One region of the Cronobacter malonaticus LMG 23826 genome, then DNA from elsewhere that is predicted to be linked to it. Evidence: predicted binding sites of a transcription regulator. Region 1 holds the regulator's gene; each other region holds the start of a gene.

Region 1 (5,805 bases):
TAACACCCGTTTAAAAAAGTCAGGATTCTTCACCTGAATGTCGGAAGGGGCAGCGCCGTTAACAGCGATCCCGGCCCGGCTGAGTAGTTCACTTGCGATGCGATACCAGTGGTTGTCCGGTATGCTGACTTCTTCTATACACGATGAACTCATAGCTTCTCCATCACTGATGTGATCAGAACCTTCAAACAGCGTAGTCGCAATTTTCGGTATGTGAGAAATATCACGGAAAGGTCCGCGAGCCTGATATCGACGTAGAACAGAGGAAGGGAGATGACCCTTGCCAGAAATGTCATTCCAGATAAAAACGGGAGCCAGCGGCTCCCGTTACTACATAATATTTATGCTAATTATTGTAGAGCCGCGAATCAGTATAGGCCTCGCTTTACGATGATTCAACTGTTGACCGTTAGCAAGCTAATCACAAAAATTTCATATTATCACGCGGCTGATGACTGCGTGACTTGCTGAGGCCCGCGTAGCCAAAAGCCAAGACCCGCCAGCAGTACGGTCGCCAGCATAACGCTGGTGGTCGACAGCAGCGGGGTCGCGACCAGCCACGACACCACCAGGCTTGCCACAAAACAAAGCCCCAGCTGGAGCGTGTTTTGCAGCGCGGCGGCGCGTCCGGTGGCCTGCGGGAACGGCAGCAGCGCGGCGGCGACCACGATAGGGTAAATCGCCCCGTTCGCCATCGCCATCAGACAGAAGGGAATAAGCAGCGTGGTGAGCGTAACAGCATCACTCAAACCCACAAGCCAGGTGGCGAGCACGCTCAGCGCGAAGCCTGCCAGCAGCCACGGCAGCAGGGCTTCGCCATTCCATTTTTGCAGCGCGCTGCGACAGCCATAGCCGCCAATGAGGAACGCGATGGTTTGCGGGACATAGCTTAAGCCGATCACCGCCGGGCTATAGCCCATCTCATGCAGGATAAACGGCGAACCGGTGAGCCAGGCGAAAAAGCTCGCGGAGCAGGCGGCGTAAATCAGCACATTGCCGCTGTAGACGCGCGAGCGCAGCAGCATCATAAAGCTCAGCGGCTCGCCGCTTTTGTTACCCTGCGGCGCGCCGGAAGGCAGACGCAGCGCCGGAATAATCAGCAGTACCGTGATGGCAAACAGCACAACGAAAATCGCCTGCCAGGAAAAGTGATTCAGGATCCAACTGCCGAGCAGCGGTGCCAGCGCAGGCGAAAGCCCCACCAGCGGCATGATGGTCGCGAAGATACGACGCGCCTGCTGCGCCGGGTAGCGGTCAGTTACCAGCGCCTGCCAGCTTACCGCAGCGGAACAAACGCCCACGGCCTGAATAAAGCGCAGGGCCAGCAGCGCGCCCGCGCTCTCTACCCAGACGGTGCCAAGGCAGCCAAGTGCGAAAATTCCCAGCCCCGCCAGCAAAACCGGACGACGGCCAAAACGGTCAGAGAGCGGGCCCCAGACGAGTTGCGCCAGGGCGAATCCGGCCAGGAACAGGCTCAGCGAGGCGCTGATAGCCGAAGGCACTGTGTGCAGATCCGCCTCGATAGCGGCGAATGCGGGCAGGTACATGTCGGTCGCCAGAAAACCGAGCACGCTCAGCCCGGCCAGCCAGCAAAGAAATCCTTTATCAGGTCGCATCACATTAACTCACTTCTTATTACGCGAAAGAGCCAGGAGTGTACGGAGTGCAATCCCGCTTGTGAAACGCTAATATTTGCCGGTTCCATTCAAAAAATTTGCAGGCAAAAAATGTGGTCTGAATATTCCCTCGAAGTGGTGGACGCCGTGGCGCGCACCGGCAGTTTCACCGCGGCAGCGGCAGAACTGCACCGCGTGCCTTCTGCCGTCAGCTATACGGTGCGCCAGCTTGAGGAGTGGCTTGCGGTGTCGCTCTTCGAGCGCCGCCATCGTGATGTGGTTCTGACACCCGCCGGGGCCTGGTTTTTGCGCGAGGGGCGTTCTGTCATCAAAAAAATGATGATCACCAGACAGCAGTGCCAGCAGATTGCCAACGGCTGGCGCGGGCAGCTCTCCATCGCGGTGGACAATATCGTGCGCCCGGAACGCGTCCGGCGGCTGGTGCTCGATTTCTACCGGCACTTCTCTGATGTGGAGTTGCAGGTGTCGCAGGAGGTGTTTAACGGCGTCTGGGACGCGCTGGCGGACGGGCGCGTGGAACTTGCCATCGGGGCCACACAGGCGATTCCGGTTGGCGGGCGCTTCGCGTTTCGCGATATGGGCATGCTGAGCTGGCGCTGCGTGGTGGCGCACCATCATCCGCTGGCGCAGCACGCGGGCGCGCTCAGCGACGACAGGCTACGCGATTACCCCTCACTGGTGCTGGAAGATACGTCGCGATCGCTGCCCAAGCGTATCACCTGGCTGCTGGATAACCAGCGGCGCGTGGTGGTGCCGGACTGGTACTGCGCCGCCGATGCGCTGAGCGAAGGGTTGTGTATCGGCATGGTGCCGACGCACTTTGCGAAGCCGTGGCTCGACAGCGGAGAGTGGCGCGCGCTAACGCTCGAAAACCCGTTTCCGGATGCCGCCTGCTGCCTGACGTGGCGGCAAAGCGACGCCTCGCCCGCGCTGCGCTGGCTGCTCGATTATCTGGGGGACAGTGAAACGCTGAACAAGGAGTGGCTGCGGGAGCCGCAGTAATACGGCTCCCGGAAGGATTAACGGCGATAGTCGCGGAACGGGCCATCCGCCACCGAGCGGCGTTCGATCAGGCGCGGGTGCACTTCAATGGTCTGCGACTCTTCGCGTTTGTTCACGATGCGGTCGAGCAGCATATTGAACGCGGTCTGGCCGAGCGTCTCTTTGGGCTGATGGATAGTCGTCAGCGCCGGGCTAAAGAAACGCGCGTTGCGTACGTTGTCGTAGCCGATGATGGAAATATCCTGCGGCACGCGCAGGCCCATCTCATCGGCGGCGCAGATAGCGCCCATCGCCATAATATCGCCGCCGCAGAAGATAGCGGTGGGACGCTGCGGCTGCGAGAGGATCTGCTGCATCGCGCGGTAACCAGATTCCGGCTCGAAATCGCCCTGCACGATCCAGTTTTCCGGTACTTTGATAGCCGCTTCTTCCAGCGCTTTCATAAAGCCGGAGAAGCGCCCGACGCCGGTGTTGCGCTCAAGCTGCCCCGGGATCACACCGATATCGCGATGGCCGCGTTCGATAAGATAACGCCCGGCGAGATAACCACCCTGGAACGCGTTATCAATAACCGAGTCGGTGAAATCGGCTTTCGCTTCGCCCCAGTCCATCACCACCATCGGGATATGACGATACTCTTCAAGCGTGGCGAGCAGTGGCTGCGGGTATTCCGAACACATCACCAGCAGGCCGTCGACGCGCTTTTGCGCCATCATCGACAGATACGCGCGCTGCTTTTCCAGATTGTTATGCGCGTTGCCCAAAATTAGCGTATAGCCTTTGGCGAAGCAGCTGTTCTCAACCGCTTCGATGATTTCGGCGAAATAGGGCGCTTCGCTACTGGTCGCCAGCAGCCCGATAGATTTGGTGTGGTTCACCTTCAGGCTGCGCGCCACGGCGCTTGGCGAATAGTGTAATTCTTTAATAGCCGCCCAAACCGCGTTGCGCGTCTCTTCCGCCACAAAACGGGTTTTGTTAATTACATGTGAGACTGTTGTTGTGGAAACGTTGGCTCGCTTCGCGACGTCTTTAATTGTTGCCATTAATAATCACTCCAGACCCCTGGCTGAGCCGTGTAAAATCACGGGTTAATCGTTTGCCTGTATACACCCCTGACTGCCGCGAGGAGAGTGCGGCATGCCGGGAAACGCGACATTTATCGTGAGGAGGGGTCGATGGCCGGTACCGAATAAAGTAGCGACGAATTTTGGCTTATCTTTATCGAAAGGGGAAGAGGGAAAACGCATATCTGGTTAAATGTCGCAGGATTTTTCGGATTGTTTATGCAAAAATGCCCACTACCTGATTTTTATGGGGTCTTTAAGGAGAATACCATGAGTACCGATCTGAAATTTTCGCTGGTCACCACCATTGTTGTGCTGGGTCTTATTGTGGCGGGCGCTTTTACCGCCATCCTGCATTAAGCGTCAGGCGGGAGCGCGTATCGGTTCTCCCGCTTTCTTATACTTCTCTTGCGCTTAAGCGCTGCCCGCTCGCCGTTTCCTTTCTTTTTCTCGTTATTCCCTTATCATTCGCTAATAACAACTTTTGCGTGTTCTTTAACACCCACGCAATAATATTTTGCTGTTTTTGTCACTTATCTTTTCTGACTGAAACTGCCATCCTTTTCTGCATCCTGCTGTAACGTCGGGTATTCCGGCGCTGTTGTACAATTTCTGGAGCGATGAATGAAAGTCAATTTCCCGTTACTGGCACTGGCTATTGGTGCTTTTGGCATTGGCACGACCGAGTTTTCTCCGATGGGCTTATTGCCGGTAATAGCGAATGGCGTCAACGTCTCGATTCCGGCCGCCGGTATGCTGATAAGCGCCTACGCGGTCGGCGTGATGGTGGGCGCGCCGCTGATGACGCTTTTGCTGTCGCACCGAGCACGGCGTAGCGCGCTGATTTTTCTGATGGCGATTTTTACGCTCGGCAACGTGCTCTCGGCACTGGCGCCGGATTACATGACGCTGATGGCCTCGCGTATTCTCACCAGTCTTAACCACGGGGCGTTCTTCGGCCTCGGCTCGGTGGTGGCGGCAAGCGTCGTGCCGAAGCATAAACAGGCGAGCGCCGTCGCGACGATGTTTATGGGCCTGACCATCGCCAATATCGGTGGCGTGCCGGCGGCAACCTGGCTTGGTGAAACCATCGGCTGGCGAATGTCGTTTCTGGCGACGGCCGGACTTGGCCTTGTGGCGATGGCGAGCCTTTGGTTCTCACTGCCGAAAGGCGGCAGCGGCGAGCGCCCGGATGTGAAAAGCGAACTCGCGGTGCTGATGCGCCCGCAGGTGGTGAGCGCGCTGCTGACAACCGTGCTCGGCGCGGGCGCGATGTTTACGCTCTATACCTATATCGCGCCGGTGTTGCACCACATCACTGACGCCAGCGCGGCGTTCGTCACCGCCATGCTGGTGCTGATTGGCGTCGGGTTTTCCATCGGCAACTATCTGGGCGGCCGCCTGGCGGACCGCTCGGTGAGTGGTACGCTGAAAGGCTTCCTGATGCTGCTTATCGTCATTATGGCGGCTATTCCGTGGCTTGCAAAAACGGAAATCGGCGCGGCGGTGAGTATGGTGGTATGGGGAGCGGCAACCTTCGCGGTGGTGCCGCCGCTGCAGATGCGCGTGATGCGTGTCGCCAGCGAAGCGCCGGGTCTCTCGTCATCGGTGAATATCGGGGCGTTTAACCTCGGTAACGCACTTGGTGCTGCGGCGGGTGGCGCTGTCATCCATGCGGGCTTCGGTTATAGCGTGGTGCCGGTGATGGGCGCGCTGATTGCCGCACTCGGCCTGTTGCTGGTGCTGATCTCCAGCCGTCGCGAGGCGCAAATGGCGTGCAGCGCTGAATAACGTAAGCGCCGTAAAAAAGAAAACGGAGAAGGGCGACCTTCTCCGTTTTGTTATGAGGATAAGCGGATTAGCGAATGGTGCGCGGCGTCATTACCCGGCGCGCGCCGACATAGTGACGTTGCCAGTAATCTTCACTCAAAGACGTTATCTGGATTTCCTGACCGCTGCGCGGTGACTGAATAAATTTGCCGTTGCCGACATAGACGCCCACGTGATCGGCAGTGCCACGGCCCTGAGTGCGGAAGAACACCAGATCGCCGCTTTCCAGCTCGCCACGGTTAACCGGCGCGGCGTCGCGCAGGTGATACATT
Region 2 (5,805 bases), 350 kb from region 1:
CAGCGTGCCGGAGCCGCACATCGGGTCGAGCAGCGGCGTGCCCGGCTGCCAGCCGGAGCGCATCACAATCGCCGCCGCCAGGTTCTCTTTGATAGGCGCCTGGCCGGTGCGATCGCGATAGCCGCGCTGGTGCAGGCCTTCACCGCTAAGATCGATAGCAATGCTGGCGGTGTCTTTATTCAGCCAGACGTTAATGCGCAGATCCGGCAGCTCGCGATCCACGCTCGGGCGCGGCAAATTTTTACGGGTGAAAGCGTCGACAATCGCGTCTTTCACCTTCATGGCACCATACTGGCTGTTGCGGATGGTGTCGTTAAGTCCGCTGAAATGAACGGCAAACGTGGCGTCGGGCGCGAAAATGCTCGTCCAGTCGATAGCCTGAACGCCCAGATAGAGATCCAGATCGCTGTAAACCGCGCATTCGCCAAGCGGCAGCAAAATACGCGACGCAAGACGGCTCCACATCAGGCTTTGATAAACCAGAGCCGCATCGCCCTGAAAATGCACGCCTCCCTGAACCACCTGGCACTCTTGCGCGCCCAGGTTTTCCAGTTCAGTTTTTAACAGCTCTTCGAGCCCACGCGCCGTACTGGCAAACAAAGCATTCATATCGTCACTTCAGTAAAAAGAAAATAGTGGCGCATTATAGCCAATCCCGCACGCATGTCATAAAGTTGCCCTTCTATTTCTTATGCCGGGAGGGCATACGCCATGGTTTTATCGCAGCTTTTTATTCATCCGGTGAAATCGATGCGTGGGTTGCAGGTCTCCCACGCGCTGGCGGATGTCAGCGGCCTGACATTTGACCGCGCGTTTATGGTGACGGAAACCGATGGCACCTTTATTACCGCGCGCCAGTATCCGCAAATGGTGCTTTTCACGCCCGCGCTGCTGCCGGACGGGCTGCACCTCACCGCGCCGGACGGCAGCAGCGCAGCCATTCGCTTCAATGACTTCGCCACGCTTCCCGCGCCGACGGAAGTCTGGGGCAATCATTTCACCGCGCTTATCGCGCCCGAAAGCGTTAACCAGTGGCTGAGCGGCTTTTTTGGCCGCGATGTGCAACTGCGCTGGGTCGGCCCGTCGCTTACGCGCCGCGTAAAACTTCATCCCGGGGTACCGCTCGGTTTTGCCGATGGCTTTCCATATCTGCTCGCTAATGAAGCCTCGCTGCGCGATCTGCAAAAACGCTGCCCGGCGGGTGTAACGATGAATCAGTTCCGCCCGAATCTGGTTGTGACCGGCGTTGAGGCCTGGGCTGAAGATACCTGGAAAGTGATTCGCATTGGCGACGTGGTGTTTGATGTCGCCAAACCGTGCAGCCGCTGCGTTTTCACTACCGTCAGCCCCGAGCGCGGACGCAAACATCCGAGCGGCGAGCCGCTCGCGACGCTGCAAAAATTCCGCACGGCGCTGGATAACGGCGATGTCGATTTCGGCCAGAATCTCATTGCCCGCAACAGCGGCGTGATCCGCGCAGGCGATCGCGTTGAAGTCCTTTCGACCGGCCCGGCACGACTCTATGGCGCAGGTGAAGTGGAAGAGAGCGTGATGCCTGCGGCAAACGCAGCAGCGAAGGTTTCAGTCGAATGGGAAGGCAAAAGCTTTAGCGGAAATAATCAGCAGGTTGTGCTCGAGCAGCTTGAACAGCAGGGCATTCGTGTGCCCTACTCCTGTCGCGCCGGGATTTGCGGCAGCTGCCGCGTGACGCTGCTGGAAGGGGAAGTTACGCCATTGAAGAAAAGCGCGCTCAGCGATGACGGCACGTTCTTAAGCTGTAGCTGCGTGCCGGCAGGCCCGATACGGCTCGCGCGTTAAACCGCCTGATCAAGGCTCAGATGCGGGGCGCTCGCCAGCGGTTTGAGCCTGTCATTCATCACTTTAATCGCATCACCCAGTTGCATCGCGCGGCCCGCGAGCGTCAACGCAGGCTGCGCCAGCAGACAAAGCGTCGCGTTATCACCAGGCTCGACCACCAGAAGGCAGACCGCTTCGCCGCTGTCGCTCAGCCATACGCAGGCGGCATCACCACAGCTCGGCGACCATTCGGCGGCGTCGTGGGTTAAGAAATGCCAGCTTTTCGGCATCTGGGGTTTCAGGAAGCGGATAGCGACGAGGGCGTTCAGCACCAGTTCAGCGCGCTGTTCAGCGGCGAGAGGAAGTTCACGGCATTTTTCATCGAAGGAGAACCAGAGCGCGGCGTCATCAACGCAGAATCCCGAAGGATCGAACGCGTCAGGCGTCAACATTTTGCGGGCAAAACGCGAGCGAAACAGCATGCCGTTGGCCAGATCGAGCATCATACGGTCGTGCTCGTTATCATAATACCAGCGCCAGTTATCGTCCGGCTTTATACGCATCATTACCCCCCACCACGCTGAAACTCAAAATTATTTCCCTTATTTTGCCGCTTCGTTTATTCCCTCAATAATCTAAGACTATGACGTTTAAATTAGCAACAACCGCGGAATATAAAACAACCAGGGCTGAAAATAAAGCCCTGGCCGTCTCAGATAAGGAAATGCTTAAAGATGGGTCACAATTTCTTTTACAAGCGGCGGGCCTTTAAAAATAAAGCCGGAATAGATCTGAATAAGCGAAGCGCCAGCCGCCATTTTTTCCCGCGCGGCAATAACGGAATCAATACCGCCGACGCCGATAATCGGCAGGCGTCCTTGCAGCTCCTGGCTTAACAGGCGAATGATTTCCGTACTTTTTAATTGCAGAGGACGGCCGCTTAATCCGCCCGTTTCATCGCAATATTTCATACCCTGCACCAGGCTGCGATCGAGCGTCGTATTGGTTGCAATAACCCCATCAATATTATGACGCACCAGGCTATCGGCCACCTGGATCAATTCCTCAAGAGAAAGATCCGGCGCGATCTTTACCGCCACGGGTACATATTTATGGTGCTTTTGCGACAGCAATTGCTGCTGATTTTTAATGGCGACGAGAAGATCGTCCAGCGCCTCGCCATATTGCAGCGAGCGCAAACCCGGCGTATTGGGTGACGAGATATTAATCGCGATATACCCGGCGTAGGGGAAGACTTTTTCCATACAGATCAGATAGTCATCTTTACCCTGTTCTACCGGCGTGTCTTTATTTTTGCCGATATTAATGCCGAGCACGCCGTCAAAATGCGCTTTTTTGACGTTCTCCACCAGGTTATCCACGCCGAGATTATTAAAGCCCATGCGGTTAATCAGCCCTTCTGCTTCGACCAGGCGGAACAGACGCGGCTTGTCGTTGCCCGGCTGCGGGCGCGGCGTCACGGTGCCGATTTCCACCGATCCAAAGCCCATCGCGCCAAGGGCGTCAATGCACTCGCCGTTTTTATCAAGGCCCGCAGCAAGCCCCAGCGGGTTTTTAAACGTCAGCCCCATGCAGGTCACCGGTTTAGACGGCACTTTCTGGCGCAGCAGCGCTTCAAGAGGTGTGCCGGTAATGCGGCGCATTTGCTGGAAGGTCAATTCGTGAGCGCGCTCGGGGTCGAGCTGAAAAAGGGCTTTTCGAACGAAGGGGTAGTACATGAACTCTCCTGGATTCCCGGTGTGCAAACCGGGGCGCTATTATCTGCGATCCGCTTCACAAAGGGAATTGACCTGCGGCAAAAAAGGCCGTGTGAAAGCAAACGTTTTCTTTTTAGCGTCGTTTTATGCATTTTTCAGCAAAGCATCGCCACTATTTTTAGTTTCTCAAGGCCAGCCCCTCTGCCACTATCCTCTCATATTGTTATTAATGTTAATGAAAACCATTATTTTGGTTATAAGGAGGTGGTATGCGGGTTATTACTCTGGCGGGAAGCCCACGCTTTCCTTCACGCTCCAGCGCCCTGCTCTCGTATCTCGCAGGCGAGCTTACCCGACTGGATGTCGAGATCTGTCACTGGCATATCCAGAATTTCGCGCCAGAAGATTTACTCTACGCCCGCTTCGACAGCCCGGCGCTCCTGACGCTGATTGAACAGCTTCAGCAGGCCGACGGCGTCATCATCGCCACCCCCATCTATAAGGCCTCGTTTTCCGGCGCGCTGAAGACGCTGCTCGATCTCCTGCCCGAACGGGCGCTGGAGAAAAAAGTCGTGTTGCCGGTCGCGACCGGGGGTTCGGCCGGCCATCTGCTGGCGCTGGATTACGCGCTTAAACCTGTGCTTAACGCCCTGAAAGCGCAGGAGATCCTGCATGGTGTCTTCGCTGACGACACGCAAGTGCTGGATTACCACCATCAGCCGCGCTTTTCCCCGCAGCTACAAACGCGTCTTGACGATGCCCTCGACACTTTCTGGCAGGCGCTGACCCGCCGCCATCTGGCAACCCCTGCGCCGCAGTTCACAAGGAGAACGTTACATGCTTAATCTTTTGCGTCGTCACGCCGCACCACTGCTGGCAGCCAGCCTCGCGCTTTTTGCCGCAGGCGCCAGCGCCGCCGAGCCGCAGCCGGAGGCGCTGCGCATCGGCTATCAGAAAGGCTCTGTGAGCATGGTGCTGGCGAAAAGCCATCATCTGCTTGAGGAGCGTTACCCGAACACCAAAATCACCTGGGTGGAATTCCCGGCGGGCCCGCAGCTGCTTGAAGCGCTCAATGTCGGCAGCATCGATCTCGGCAGTACCGGCGACATTCCGCCGATCTTCGCTCAGGCGGCGGGCGCCGATCTGGTCTATGTCGGCAGCGAGCCGCCGAAACCGAAAGCCGAGGTGTTGCTGGTGGCGGAAAACAGCCCGATTAAAAGCGTCGTCGACCTGAAAGGCCATAAGGTCGCGTTCCAGAAAGGCTCCAGCTCGCACAATCTGCTGCTGCGCGCGTTGCAAAAAGCCGGCCTGAAATTTACCGATATTCAGCCGGTCTATCTCACGCCCGCCGATGCGCGCGCCGCGTTTACGCAGGGTAACGTCGACGCCTGGGCCATCTGGGACCCGTACTACTCCGCCGCGCTCATTCAGGGCGGCGTGCGGGTGCTGACCGACGGCACCGATCTCGATCTCACCGGATCGTTCTACCTCGCCTCGCGCCCCTATGCCGAAAAATATGGTCAGTTCCTGACAGGCGTGCTGGAGAGCTTCAGCGAAGCGGACGCCCTGACGCGCAGCCAGCGCAAAGAGAGCGTGAAACTGTTCGCGCAAAGCATCGGGCTGCCGGAGCCGGTCATTGAGCTCTATTTCGATCACCGCCCGCCGACGCGTATCACGCCCGTGAATGAAGAGACGGCCGTGCGCCAACAGCACACCGCCGATCTGTTTTATGACAACCATCTGGTCCCGAAAAAAGTCGATATCCGCAGCCGCATCTGGTCCGGCGCTACTGAAGGAGCGAAATCATGAGTCTGAATCTGTTCTGGTTTTTACCCACCCACGGCGATGGTCACTATCTTGGCAGCGACGCAGGGGCTCGCCCGGTTGATCATGGTTATTTGCAGCAAATTGCCCAGGCCGCTGACCGCCTCGGATTTACCGGCGTGCTGATCCCAACCGGGCGCTCCTGCGAGGACGCCTGGCTGGTCGCAGCCTCGATGATCCCGGTCACCCAGCGGCTGAAATTCCTGGTGGCGCTGCGCCCGTCGGTGGTATCGCCGACCGTGGCGGCGCGGCAGGCAGCGACGCTGGACAGGCTCTCTAACGGCCGCGCGCTCTTTAACCTGGTGACCGGCAGCGATCCGCAGGAGCTGGCCGGTGACGGCGTGTTCCTTGATCACACGGCGCGTTATGAGGCGTCGGCCGAATTTACCCGCGTCTGGCGCCGCCTGCTCGAAGGCGAGAAGGTCGATTTTGAAGGTAAGCATATTAAGGTGCGCGGCGCGCAGCT
Region 3 (5,805 bases), 2.1 Mb from region 1:
TATATCGGCGATAATCAGTTCATCCACGCCTCGAAAGAGAAAGGCGTAACCATCTCCAGCCTCACTAACGACTACTGGCGCGCGCGTTATCTCGCCGCGCGCCGCGTGGTGTAATGGCCTACCCCGGCAGCCGGGTTTTCGGACGGCCTGGGCCAAGCAGCACGGCGAGCTTGCTGCCGCCGTGCGTGGTTTCCATCCAGATCTTACAGACGCTGGTAAGCGGCACCGAGAGCAGCATGCCGACCGGCCCCAGCAGCCATCCCCAGAACAGCAGCGAGAGGAACACCACCATCGTAGACATCCCAAGGCGGTGGCCCATCATGCGCGGCTCGACGATATTTCCCAGTATCATGTGCACCAGCGAGAACAGCAGCCCCACCATCACCACTTCATACACGCCATTAAACAGCAGCGCCTGGATCATGGGCGGGATTGCCGAGAGCACCGCGCCGATATTGGGAATGTAGTTGAGCAGAAAACCGAGCACGCCCCACATCAGCGCGAACTGAATATCAAGCAGCGTCAGGCCGAGCCAGATGATGACGCCGGTCCACAGGCTGATGAGCGTTTTCAGCGCCAGATAGTGGCTGACGCCTTTTAACGCGCGGTGTAGCCCGGCGATGTGCAGTTGCGGGTTAGAGAGCGCGAAACGCAGCTTATAAGGCACGTGGCGCACTTCAAACAGCATAAAGACCACCGTCATCACCAGCAGCACGACGCTTGCCATCGCGCCGGAGAGTTGCGTCATCAGCGTCGTGGCGAAGGTCATCATCTTGTCGGAGTCCATGCGTTGCAGCATACGCTCCGGCGAAAGATGCAGGTGCATAAACGGCACCATTTCCTGAAGATGCAGCAGTTTTCGCGTCAGTTCCTTATTATATTTCGGCATTAACGCGACAAATTCATTAAACGACGCCGCCAGCACGCCTAACAGCAGCGTCAGGCCTATCAGCATCACAAACACGACGATAGTAATGGCGACAGGACGGCGAAAGCCCCGGCGCATAAACCAGGTCACCAGCGGGTTGAGCACAATCGCCAGAAACAGCGCCAGCAGCAGCGGAACAATCATATCCGCCGCGGCGTGAATACCGGCCAGAATAATCACCAGCGCTGCCAGCTTTTGCAGCATATGCAGGCCGACTTTATCTTGTTGGGGTTGGGGTCGTTGTGGACCAATCATAACCAATTCCTTTTATGAGGGCTTTCTTAGTGTAGTGTGCAATGGGCATTGCGCCGCAGGGGGGAAGTCTGAAACGCGGGCGTTTCCGTTGAAGGAAATTTCAGGTTTATACTGACGCTACCGCTGTTGCCAAAAAAGTGAAATGTCATGCCGGATGTAAGCGCCGACCCCGCATTAAGCGGCTTGCGGCTGAACCTGAAAATCGTCTCTATCGTTATCTTCAACTTCGCTACCTTTCTGACCATCGGCCTGCCGCTCGCGGTACTGCCGGGCTATGTCCATGATGTGATGGGGTTTAGCCCGTTCTGGGCGGGGCTGGTTATCAGTCTTCAGTATATCGCCACGCTGATAAGCCGTCCTCATGCCGGGCGCTATGCCGATCTCTGGGGGCCGAAAACCGTGGTGATCGTCGGTATGTCGGGCTGTCTGCTGAGCGGCGCGAGCTATTTTCTGGCGTGGTGGGGTGGCGGCGCGCCGCTGTTGTCGCTGGCGCTTTTGTGTCTCGGGCGCGTGGTGCTGGGCTTTGGGCAGAGCTGCGCGGGAACCGGCTCGACGCTCTGGGGCGTCGGCGTGGTCGGTTCGACGCATATCGGCAAAGTGATCTCCTGGAACGGCGTGGTCACCTACGGCGCAATGGCCGTGGGCGCGCCGCTCGGCGCGCTGCTGTACCGCCACGGCGGCCTGCCGCTGGTGGCGGGCGTCATTATGGGGGTTGCGCTGCTTGGCATTGTGTTAGCCCTGCCGCGTCCGGCCGTGAAGGCGAGCAAGGGGAAACCGTTGCCGTTTCGCGCGGTGCTCGGCAAGGTCTGGCCGTTCGGCATGGCGCTGGCGCTCACTACTTCCGGCTTCGGGGTGATCGCCACGTTTATTACGCTGTTCTATCAGGCGAAAGGCTGGGATGGCGCGGCCTTCGCGCTAACGCTGTTCAGCGGCGCGTTTGTCGGCACACGCTTGTTATTCCCTAACGCGATTAACCGGCTGGGCGGCATTAACGTGACGCTTATCTGCGGCGTGGTGGAAACGGTCGGGTTGCTGATGGTTGGGCTGGCGGTGGAGCCGTGGATGGCGAAAGCGGGGACGTTTCTCGCAGGCGCAGGCTTCTCGCTGGTCTTCCCGGCGCTCGGCGTTGTGGCGGTGAAGGCGGTGCCGCAGAGTAATCAGGGCGCGGCGCTCGCCACCTATACGCTGTTTATGGATCTGTCGCTCGGGATAACCGGCCCGGCGGCAGGCGTGCTGATGGCCTGGGCGGGCGTACCGGCGATCTATCTGGCGGCGGCGGGGCTGGTGCTGCTCGCCATTCTCTTAAGCGTACAGCTAAAAAAACGGCCCGCCCCGTAAAGGGCAGGCCGCGGTTTTAAGCGTAATCTTTACTGCGGATTACTTCACCACGATGGTGTTGATGATGTTCTCTGCGGTGCTCTGCGCCTGCTGCTGGTTATCGGCAGGCAGCGTGATTTGCAGGGTCAGCAGTTTGTCATCGACATTGCCCAGCACCACGGAGGAGTAAGCGGTCTGACCTTTGGCAGAGATGACGGTGTCAAGCTGCTGCATCTTCTGGCCTTTGATTTCAATCGCTTTATTAGTCACGACCTGCAGTTGCGGGTCGCGGGCGCGCTGCTGATCTTCAAGACGCTTCGCCAGCACTTCCAGCGATTCCTGGCTTTTCTCGCCGACGATAACGATCACGGCTTTCTGGCCGGTCTGATCGGAGTAGACATGCATGTTGTTCGCCTGGGTGCCCACTTTACCGCTCTGATCGGTCATATCCGCCGGCAGGGAGAAGCTCAGTTTACCGTCCAGCAGGCTGACCGGCTGGCCGGAGGCTTCGCTCTGTGAGGCACCGGCGCTGGCCGGCGCGTTGCTGTCTTTGTTGTCGCAGGCGGCAAGCCCCATCACCAGCAGGCCAATACCGACATATTTCACCAGATTGCGCATTCACTTATTCCTTTACAAGAGACGGTCAATACGACCCATCCCTGCATCTTAACACAAGAAATTCCGTGAACCTTTAACCGCGCTGCAGCACGTGGAAATCGGATTTATCCGCCAGCTTTTTCAACAGCATATTCAGCAGCACGCCGTACATCGGCAGGAAGAACACCAGGCTGATAAGCACCTTGAAGGTGTAGTCCACCAGCGCGATTTCCATCCAGTGTTCGGCCATAAACGGATCCGGGCTGCGCCAGAAGGCGATAAAGAAGAACGACAGCGTATCGCTGACGTTACCGAGCAGCAGTGACGCGCCCGGCGCCAGCCACCAGTGCGGGCTTTGGCGCAGGCGGTTAAAGACATGCACGTCGAGGATCTGCCCGAGCGCATAGGCCATAAAGCTCGCGGTCGCGATACGCGCGACGAACAGATTGAAGTGCGACAGCGCGCCAAACCCTTGCCAGCTCCCCATATAAAACAGCGAGGAGATCACATAGGAGACCAGCAGCGCTGGCATCATCACGGCGAAAATAATGCGACGAGCCAGCGGCGCGCCAAAAATGCGCACAGTCAGATCGGTGGCGAGGAAAATAAACGGAAAGCTAAACGCGCCCCAGGTGGTGTGAAAACCAAAAATGGAGACGGGCAGCTGCACCAGATAGTTGCTGGAGGTGATTACCAACAAATGAAACAACGAAAGCCAGACGAGCGCATTGCGCCGCTGACCAGGAGTAAAAGACGTCATATTGTGACCTTTTTGTTAGTTGGGGTGAGGGAACCCAGTTCATCTTCATGCTAAGGCAGACGCAGCGCGTTTGCGCAAAAGCCGCCGCATGATACTGCTTTGTATCATCAATGCAATGGTTAATTTTAACGCAATCGTTCACATGAGTTGCGTCACAAAAAACGGGGGGTAAACTAAGGCGGTTTTTTCATAACGCCGAGAGAAGCATGACCGATCTGTTCGCCAACCCTGACCACACCCTGGACGCTCTCGGGCTGCGCTGCCCTGAGCCGGTAATGATGGTGCGTAAAACCGTGCGTAATATGCAGCCCGGCGAAACGCTGCTGATCGTGGCCGATGATCCGGCGACGACGCGCGATATCCCTGGCTTCTGCCGCTTTATGGAGCATGAACTGGTGGCCTCGCAAACCGAAACGCTGCCGTATCGCTATCTGCTGCGTAAAAATCAGTAATCCCTGCCGTAAGCCGCCGTCATGCGGCTTTCTGAACTCACGTCACATTCTTTTTAAACCCTTGTTTCAAAGTTGTTGCTTTTGTGAGGCGCTTCACCCTGCCTTTACAGGACGTCGTCTAGTTTATAACCGACAAATCAAAACACCGTTTTATAACTAGCCTGTCCTTATCCTCTGGAGCGACCCGATGAAAAAGCGATTTATCCCGGCCCTGGCCGGTCTTTGCCTCTCCACCGCGTCACTGCTGTTTGCGCCCGCTCTTCATGCGCAAGTGATTAAAGCGGCCGATGTTCACCCGCAGGGATACCCGAATGTCGTCGCCGTGCAAAACATGGGTGAAAAGTTAAAACAACAAACCAACGGCGAGCTGGAAATTAAAACGTTTCCGGGCGGCGTGCTGGGCGATGAGAAGCAGATGATCGAACAGGCGCAGATGGGCGCTATCGACATGATCCGCGTTTCAATGGCCCCGGTCGCGGCGATTTTGCCGGAGATCGAGGTTTTTACGCTGCCTTACGTGTTTCGTGATGAAGACCATATGCACAAGGTCATCGATGGCGATATCGGCAAGCAAATCGGCGACAAACTCACCAGCAACCCGAAATCACGGCTGGTCTTTTTAGGCTGGATGGACTCCGGCACCCGCAATTTAATCACCAAAAACCCGGTCGTGAAGCCTGACGATCTGAAAGGCATGAAAATCCGCGTACAGGGTAGCCCGGTCGCTATCGGCACGCTGAAAGCGATGGGCGCGAACGCCGTGGCGATGGGCGTGAGCGAAGTCTACAGCGGCCTGCAAACCGGCGTTATCGACGGCGCTGAAAACAACCCGCCGACCTATATCGCGCACAACTACCTGCCGGTCGCGAAGCACTACACCCTGAGCGGCCACTTCATCATCCCCGAAATGCTGCTCTACTCGAAAGTGAAGTGGGACAAGCTCAAGCCCGAGCAGCAGCAGAAAATCCTGACGCTCGCTCGCGAGGCGCAAATGGAGCAGCGTGAACTGTGGAATGCCTACAACAAGCAGGCGCTCGACAAAATGAAAGCGGGCGGCGTGCAGTTCCACGAGATCGATAAAGCGTATTTCGTTAACGCGACCGCGCCGGTGCGTGACCAGTATGGCGCGAAGCATCAGGATCTGATGAAAGCCATCGCCGACGTCAAATAACGTCTAACGCCGGGCTGGCCCCGGCGCCTCATCCTCTGCGGAGTATTTATGTCCCGATTCTTTCTGGTCTGGATGGATCGCCTGTACCTGCTCGCCATGATGGTGGCCGGGGTCGCGCTGTTAATCATGACGGTCGTGATCCCGATAGGGATTTTCTCGCGTTACGTGCTCAACCGGGGAGAATCCTGGCCTGAGCCGGTCGCTATTATCTGCATGGTGACGTTTACCTTTATCGGCGCGGCGGTGGGTTACCGCGCAGGCTCGCATATCGCGGTCAACATGCTGACCGATCGCCTGCCGCCATTTGCGCAGCGGGTCTGCGCGC
Region 4 (5,805 bases), 1.8 Mb from region 1:
GTAACTGAGAAATCGTCGCGGTGGCCTGCAACATGCCCTGGCCCGCAAACGCGCTTAACTCGCTAATGGCGATAGTGGAAGGGTTCGCGTTCAGCGTCAGCGACGGGCGGCGCACATCGACGCGGTTAAACGTCGCGGCGGCGGCGTTGAGCGTGGCGTTGCCGCCCCAGATCCCCCATTCGCCGTTACGCGCCAGCTGCAGATTATTGCCCCAGGCGTCCAGCGCGGTGAGCTGGAACGGCCATTCAGGATCGATATCGATAATCAGATTGCGGCTGCCGGAGAGCTTTTTCACCGTCACGGTTTGCAGCCACGCGGGCAGCTTCTCCTGCCAGCGCTTTTTCCAGTCGGCAGGCAGGGTATATTCCAGCCCCGCCAGCGCCAGCTCATCGAGCGTCAGCGCGTTGCTTGCCCGCTGCCAGACGCCGGAGGTTCGCACCATGCCGCCTTCCCAGCGCGAGCTGAACTGACGCAGCGCCACGCCCTGCGCTGAGAGATCGGCGTTCACGATAGGGTCGAGAAAATGCAGCGAGCCGTAAACTACCTCGCTGGCGTTCATCGACACCTTGCCGTCATCGCTCTGCCAGCTGCCGTTCACCAGCGTCAGATTGCGCAGGCTGATATCCAGATCGGTCGCTGCCCAGCCCGGCCCTTCAAGCCGCGCGTCGGTCACGTCAACGCGCCCGAGCTCAAGCGAGGGGAGTGTTGTCAGCGGTTGCAGCAGGTCGCTTACCGATTTCGCGGTTTGCAGACGGATATCGCTTAAGCGCAGGTTATCCACCACCCAGCCGCCGTTCGCTAATCGACGCGCGTTACCGGTGAGCGCGCCGCGGGCGATATCGGCACCGAGATTAGTAATCGTCACTTCGTCATTGTTAATTTCACCCTGCACCAGCACATTGCTGGCGGGCATACCGTTTAGCGTCAGCGAGCCTGCGCTTAGGGCAATATCCGCTTTGCTGCCGAGAATTTTCCCGGCTTCCGGCAGCCACGGGCTGATGCCACCGTTAACGCGCTGTGCGCTGAGATCCCAGCCAGTTTTCGGGCTGTTAAACGCCATATCGTTTAACTGAAGGCGGTCAGCACGAAACGGCAGCGGCGCGGTGGAAGGGGATAAATTCAGCGTGCCTTTGTAGAGCAAAATGGTATCGACGTGCATCGGCTCGGTGACCTGGCGGCTGCTCAGGCCGATATCAACCTTTTGCGCCACCAGCGTGGCGGGCTGGCCGCTGCGCCCGAACGTGACGTTTTTCAGCACCAGATGCGAAGGCGCGGAGAAGCTGTGGTCCATTTCATCAAAGGTGATGTGATAGCCGCTGTGCTGGTTCACCCAGCCGGTGAGCCAGCCCGCGCCCCAGCGCGTCTGCAACAGCACGTAAAGCACGAGCAGAATCAGCAGAACGGCGGCGATCAGCGCAATGATGAGCTTTCCGAGAAATTTCATTGTCTTCCATCCTGTGAACTTCCGATGATGGATTTATGCACTATTCAGGCGAATTGCTCAAGGCGGGGATTGTCAATGGAGGTGTCAGCGATGGCGGCGCGGTGCCGCCATCGGCACGGGATTAGTCGTTGGTCTGCTTTTCCGGAGGGAAAATTAGATTCAGCACAATGGCGGTAATGCCGCCCGCGGCGATGCCGGAAGAGAGCAGGTTTTTCACCCAGTCCGGCGCGAACTGCAGGATCAGCGGCTGCTGAGAAACGCCGAGGCCTACCGCCAGCGACAACGCGATAATCATGATCGCGCGGCGGTTTAACGGTTCGCGGGAGACGATACGCACGCCGGAGGCCGCAATGGTGCCGAACATCACAATGGTCGCGCCGCCCAGTACCGGCTCAGGAATATGCTGAACAAAACCACTCACCGCCGGGAACAGGCCGAGCACAATCAGCATCAGCGCCACCACAAAGCCGACATAGCGGCTGGCGACGCCTGTTAACTGAATAACGCCGTTGTTTTGTCCGAAGCAGGAGTTCGGGAAAGTGTTGAACACGGCGGAGACAAACGAGTTCAGACCGTTCGCCAGCACGCCGCCTTTCAGGCGCTTCATATATAGCGGGCCGGAGACCGGCTGTTCGGAGACGTCAGAGGTGGCGGTGATGTCACCGATGGTTTCAAGCGAGGTGATCATAAAGACCAGCATCAGCGGCAACAGCAGGTTCCAGTCGATGCCGAGCCCGTAATGCAGCGGCGTCGGGATCATGATCAGCGCGCTCTGTGCAGGTGCCACGCTTTGCGGCAGCATGTCCATCGCCCAGGCCAGCAGATAACCCACCGCCATCGCAATCACCAGCGACGCGACGCGCAGGTACGGGTTGCGCTGGCGGTTAAGGAGAATAATCACCGCCAGCACCGCGCCCGCCAGCAGCAGGTTTTTCGGCGCGCCGAAAGTATGATCGCTCATCGCGGCATAGCCGCCGCCAATTGATGTCAGCCCGACCTGAATCAGCGAAAGACCGATAATCATCACCACGACGCCGGAAACCAGCGGCGTGATAATGCGGCGCGCCAGGTGAAGAACGCGGGAGATGACCATCTCAGTGCAGCTCGCCAGCATCAGGGTGCCAAACAGCGCGGCCATCATCGTTGGCACGTCCGCGCCGCCGGTTTTCAGCGCCGTACCGCCCATAATGAGTGGTGCCACAAAATTAAAGCTGGTGCCCTGAATAGAAAGCAGCCCGGAGCCGACCGGCCCCCACGCTTTAATCTGAATAATCGATGCCACGCCGGAAGCAAACAGCGACATGCTGATGATGTGCTGGGTGTCCTGCGCGGGCAATCCCAGAGCCTGACAGATCAAAAGCGCAGGTGTGATCACTGCAACGAACATCGCCAGAAGGTGCTGGCAGGCAGCAAACAGCGTTTGCGGCAGCGGTGGACGGTCTTCCAGACGATAGATCAGTTCACTATTTCGCACAGGCGCAACCGTTTGCGCATTTTCAGACTCAAGGGTATTAGAGGACATCAACAAAATCCCACGATGGAAAAGCGGACATTCTAGCGGAGTACATCACAAAAGCAAACGATTGCATATGTGGTGGCACGCCGATGCCCGGAGGGGCAGACACTATCAGGAGAAACAATGCAATAACGTCCGGCGGATATCATTCATGGAGGGGCCGCCAGGAAAGGTAATAATAGAGGAGCTAAAAAAGCATTTGCGATGAGGGATTCTCCTCTCCCGCTTAAGAGGAGAAATCTGTTAAAGACGCTCAATCTGTATGATAAGACGGCCGTAAAGCGTACCTGGCGAAACGGCCTGATTGGTTAATTTGACAGCCTGGATACCAAAAACGGTTTTTCCCGTGGCGTCCGGGACGGGTAATGTGTCCTTATTAATGGCAACAGGCGTGTTATCTTCCCTGAAGATGCCCATGCCTACTCCTTTCGCGCTGTTTTGTGAAAGATAGCTATTGGCTAAGGTTGTTCCATCCGCATCGTCAGCTTGTCCAACAAACCTTACGCTAATATGGCCCGCCTGTGCGGCCTGAGCGCAACTGTCACCGTTGCCGATATTACTGATATAAATATTAGTGAATTCAGGATCGGTGGCGTCGCTACCCTGATTAACCATATCTGAAACGCTGGTATAGAGAGAAAGCATCTCTTTATTGAGCGTGACCTGACAACGATCCGATGTTGAGTTTACTTTCCCGCAGACGGATAACGTTGCCGAAACATCCTCTGTGGTCGCATTAGCCGTGCCTGAGGAGAGCAGAAGAGCGAACAGCCACCCTGCCAGATGCCTTTTATTCACGATCGCTCCTTAATGTAATAATGAATGACCCCTTATTCAGCGCTACGTTCAGTTTGAATCGTGCGTTAAATACATTAACCGAAAGAATGGATTTTATTGCTAACGAGAAAATGTTTAGGATTTTTACTTTACAGTAAAACTCCTCTCCCGCAGGAGAGGAGTTGAATATTACAGACGCTCGATTTCTACGGTCAGTGAAGACGTCACTGCACCCGGCGTCACTTCCTGATTGGCCAGTTTTACCAATTCTAAGTTGAACTCCGCAGAACCACGAAGATCGGATAAGACGGTAAGATTTTCAAGTGTTCCGGTATTAACCTCAATGGGTTGTTTTGTCGGACCATAAATACCTACACCCACGCCTTTAGCGCCGCCGCTTTCCACATAGGAATTCGCCAGCACATTGCCATCGGCGTTATCCGGCGTACCGGTAAATTTCAGCGCGATATGTCCAGCCTTGACAGCTTCGCTACAGACGACATTATTTTGACCGTTTTTATGTTCGCCAGAAATGAAGGCATTAACCACGGTCGGTTTATAGGGCTGTTCTCCCTGCAGCGGCAGATGGCTAACTTTGTTTTCCATATAAACCACTTCTTTATCCAGCGTGACAACGCAGCCTGCGTTGACATTGTTTAATACGCCGGATATGGAGACGGTTGCCGGTACGTCCTGAGTTTGCGCCATTGCCTGCGCTGTACCTGCCATTAATAATGCGGCGAGTGCAGTATGTAATAAATTAAGTTTCATCTTTGTTTCCTTACAGTTGACTTATTGATGTAATAAATATCTCAGAGATAGATAAACAGAACTGCTGGCTTTCGCTTCCTGCTATGTGAATAAACATGATGGTCTACTCCTCCAGCTAACTTCTTTTATGCTTTCCTTGCCTTTTTTCCAGACGATGGGTATTAAACGTCCTGAAGGGTTTACAAACGCTCTACGTCAATCGTTAGCACGCCATGTACCGTTCCGGCTGTCGCCGTCTGGTCTTTCAGTTTCACTACCTGGAAACCAATACCCTGCTGTGCGTCTTTTGACACCGTATAGGCCGTACTGTTAATACTGACGGGTTTACCTTTATTATCGAAAAGCCCAATAGCGACACCGGTCGCGGCGTTTTCTCCGGTACTGGCATTCGCGAGTGCGCTGCCCTGGCTGTCATCTGCGGTACCCAAAAATCGATAAGACAGTTTTCCCTGCTCAATCAGAGCATCGCACTCTTTATTTCCTTCAATATGAAGGGGAACAAAGGTCATGTTGTCGGCATCATCACCCAGCTCTATTAGATTAGAGACATCGCCGCGTAGATAAATGGCGCTTGCATTGGCTGCCAGCGCGCAGGTTGCCTCAGAGGAGCCTCTTGCAATTCCCGTAATCGTCAGCGTTGCAGGCACATCGGAGGCGCTGATTTGTGCATGCGCAACCGTTGCCATCAATAAGGTCGAGATCATCAACCCCGTTAAAGCTAATTTCATGTCATAACTCCAGAACATGATTTTTGTTAATTGATAATCTATAAAAATAATGCCAGGAAAATACGTCTTGATATCAACCCCGGAAAAAGACAATGCGCTTATTGCATTTAAGAGATGGCTTTATCCCAGGTTGTTATGAAGCATTATGATTACAGGCGAACAACTTCTACTGTAATGGACGCCTGGACATTACCTTCGACAACTTCCTGACCGGTAAGGCCAACCACTTGCGCACTCAGACTCAAAGGTTTAGGTGTAACAGGAATAGCCCCTTGATTAATCGCGATTCGTCCAAGGCTACTTAAAAACAGGCCAACCCCAACGCCTTTAGCCGCATTTTCACCGGTCGCTGTATTAGCAAAAACGCTGCCTTCAACCTCATCGGCAGGCCCTGTAAAGCGGACAGCAATTTTGCCTTCCTGAATACGCCGGATACAGATCTCATCCCCTGTCATAGAAACGGAAAACGTACCGTCAAAATGATCGGCCTTCCTCTTGCTCTGAGGGACAATGGTAGTTTTGTCGGCCAACAGGTTAACCACATCTTTATCCATCAAGACGGTACATGC

Evidence for each region. The regulator PurR, encoded in region 1, represses purine synthesis genes. The targets are predictions, from matches to a motif close to CANGCAAACGTTTGCNTG.
Region 2: a site for PurR is predicted at 3,631-3,648, ahead of pyrD (quinone-dependent dihydroorotate dehydrogenase). Genes of this name have one in related genera too.
Region 3: a site for PurR is predicted at 3,985-4,002, ahead of tusA (sulfurtransferase TusA). Genes of this name have one in related genera too.
Region 4: a site for PurR is predicted at 3,017-3,034, ahead of AFK66_RS18990 (nucleobase:cation symporter-2 family protein). Genes of this name have one in related genera too.

The regions. Positions count from the first base shown of each region.
Region 1 covers NZ_CP013940.1:2,214,285-2,220,089, reverse strand. The annotation lists gene cfa (cyclopropane fatty acyl phospholipid synthase) at 1-153, opposite strand, end outside; gene punC (purine nucleoside transporter PunC) at 441-1,616, opposite strand; gene punR (DNA-binding transcriptional activator PunR) at 1,728-2,639, shown strand; gene purR (HTH-type transcriptional repressor PurR) at 2,657-3,682, opposite strand; gene cydH (cytochrome bd-I oxidase subunit CydH) at 3,974-4,063, shown strand; gene AFK66_RS10500 (MFS transporter) at 4,328-5,494, shown strand; gene AFK66_RS10495 (C40 family peptidase) at 5,562-5,805, opposite strand, start outside.
Region 2 covers NZ_CP013940.1:2,566,232-2,572,036, forward strand. The annotation lists gene rlmKL (bifunctional 23S rRNA (guanine(2069)-N(7))-methyltransferase RlmK/23S rRNA (guanine(2445)-N(2))-methyltransferase RlmL) at 1-609, opposite strand, end outside; gene AFK66_RS12165 (YcbX family protein) at 712-1,818, shown strand; gene AFK66_RS12170 (cell division protein ZapC) at 1,815-2,360, opposite strand; gene pyrD (quinone-dependent dihydroorotate dehydrogenase) at 2,526-3,536, opposite strand; gene ssuE (NADPH-dependent FMN reductase) at 3,785-4,360, shown strand; gene AFK66_RS12185 (sulfonate ABC transporter substrate-binding protein) at 4,353-5,324, shown strand; gene ssuD (FMNH2-dependent alkanesulfonate monooxygenase) at 5,321-5,805, shown strand, end outside.
Region 3 covers NZ_CP013940.1:81,149-86,953, forward strand. The annotation lists gene AFK66_RS00340 (NlpC/P60 family protein) at 1-114, shown strand, start outside; gene AFK66_RS00345 (AI-2E family transporter) at 119-1,183, opposite strand; gene AFK66_RS00350 (MFS transporter) at 1,331-2,521, shown strand; gene AFK66_RS00355 (DcrB family lipoprotein) at 2,561-3,118, opposite strand; gene AFK66_RS00360 (7-cyano-7-deazaguanine/7-aminomethyl-7-deazaguanine transporter) at 3,192-3,857, opposite strand; gene tusA (sulfurtransferase TusA) at 4,064-4,309, shown strand; gene AFK66_RS00370 (TRAP transporter substrate-binding protein) at 4,497-5,480, shown strand; gene AFK66_RS00375 (TRAP transporter small permease) at 5,529-5,805, shown strand, end outside.
Region 4 covers NZ_CP013940.1:4,051,031-4,056,835, reverse strand. The annotation lists gene AFK66_RS18995 (AsmA family protein) at 1-1,444, opposite strand, end outside; gene AFK66_RS18990 (nucleobase:cation symporter-2 family protein) at 1,566-2,966, opposite strand; gene AFK66_RS18985 (fimbrial protein) at 3,204-3,758, opposite strand; gene AFK66_RS18980 (fimbrial protein) at 3,927-4,508, opposite strand; gene AFK66_RS18975 (fimbrial protein) at 4,688-5,236, opposite strand; gene AFK66_RS23080 (fimbrial protein) at 5,386-5,805, opposite strand, start outside.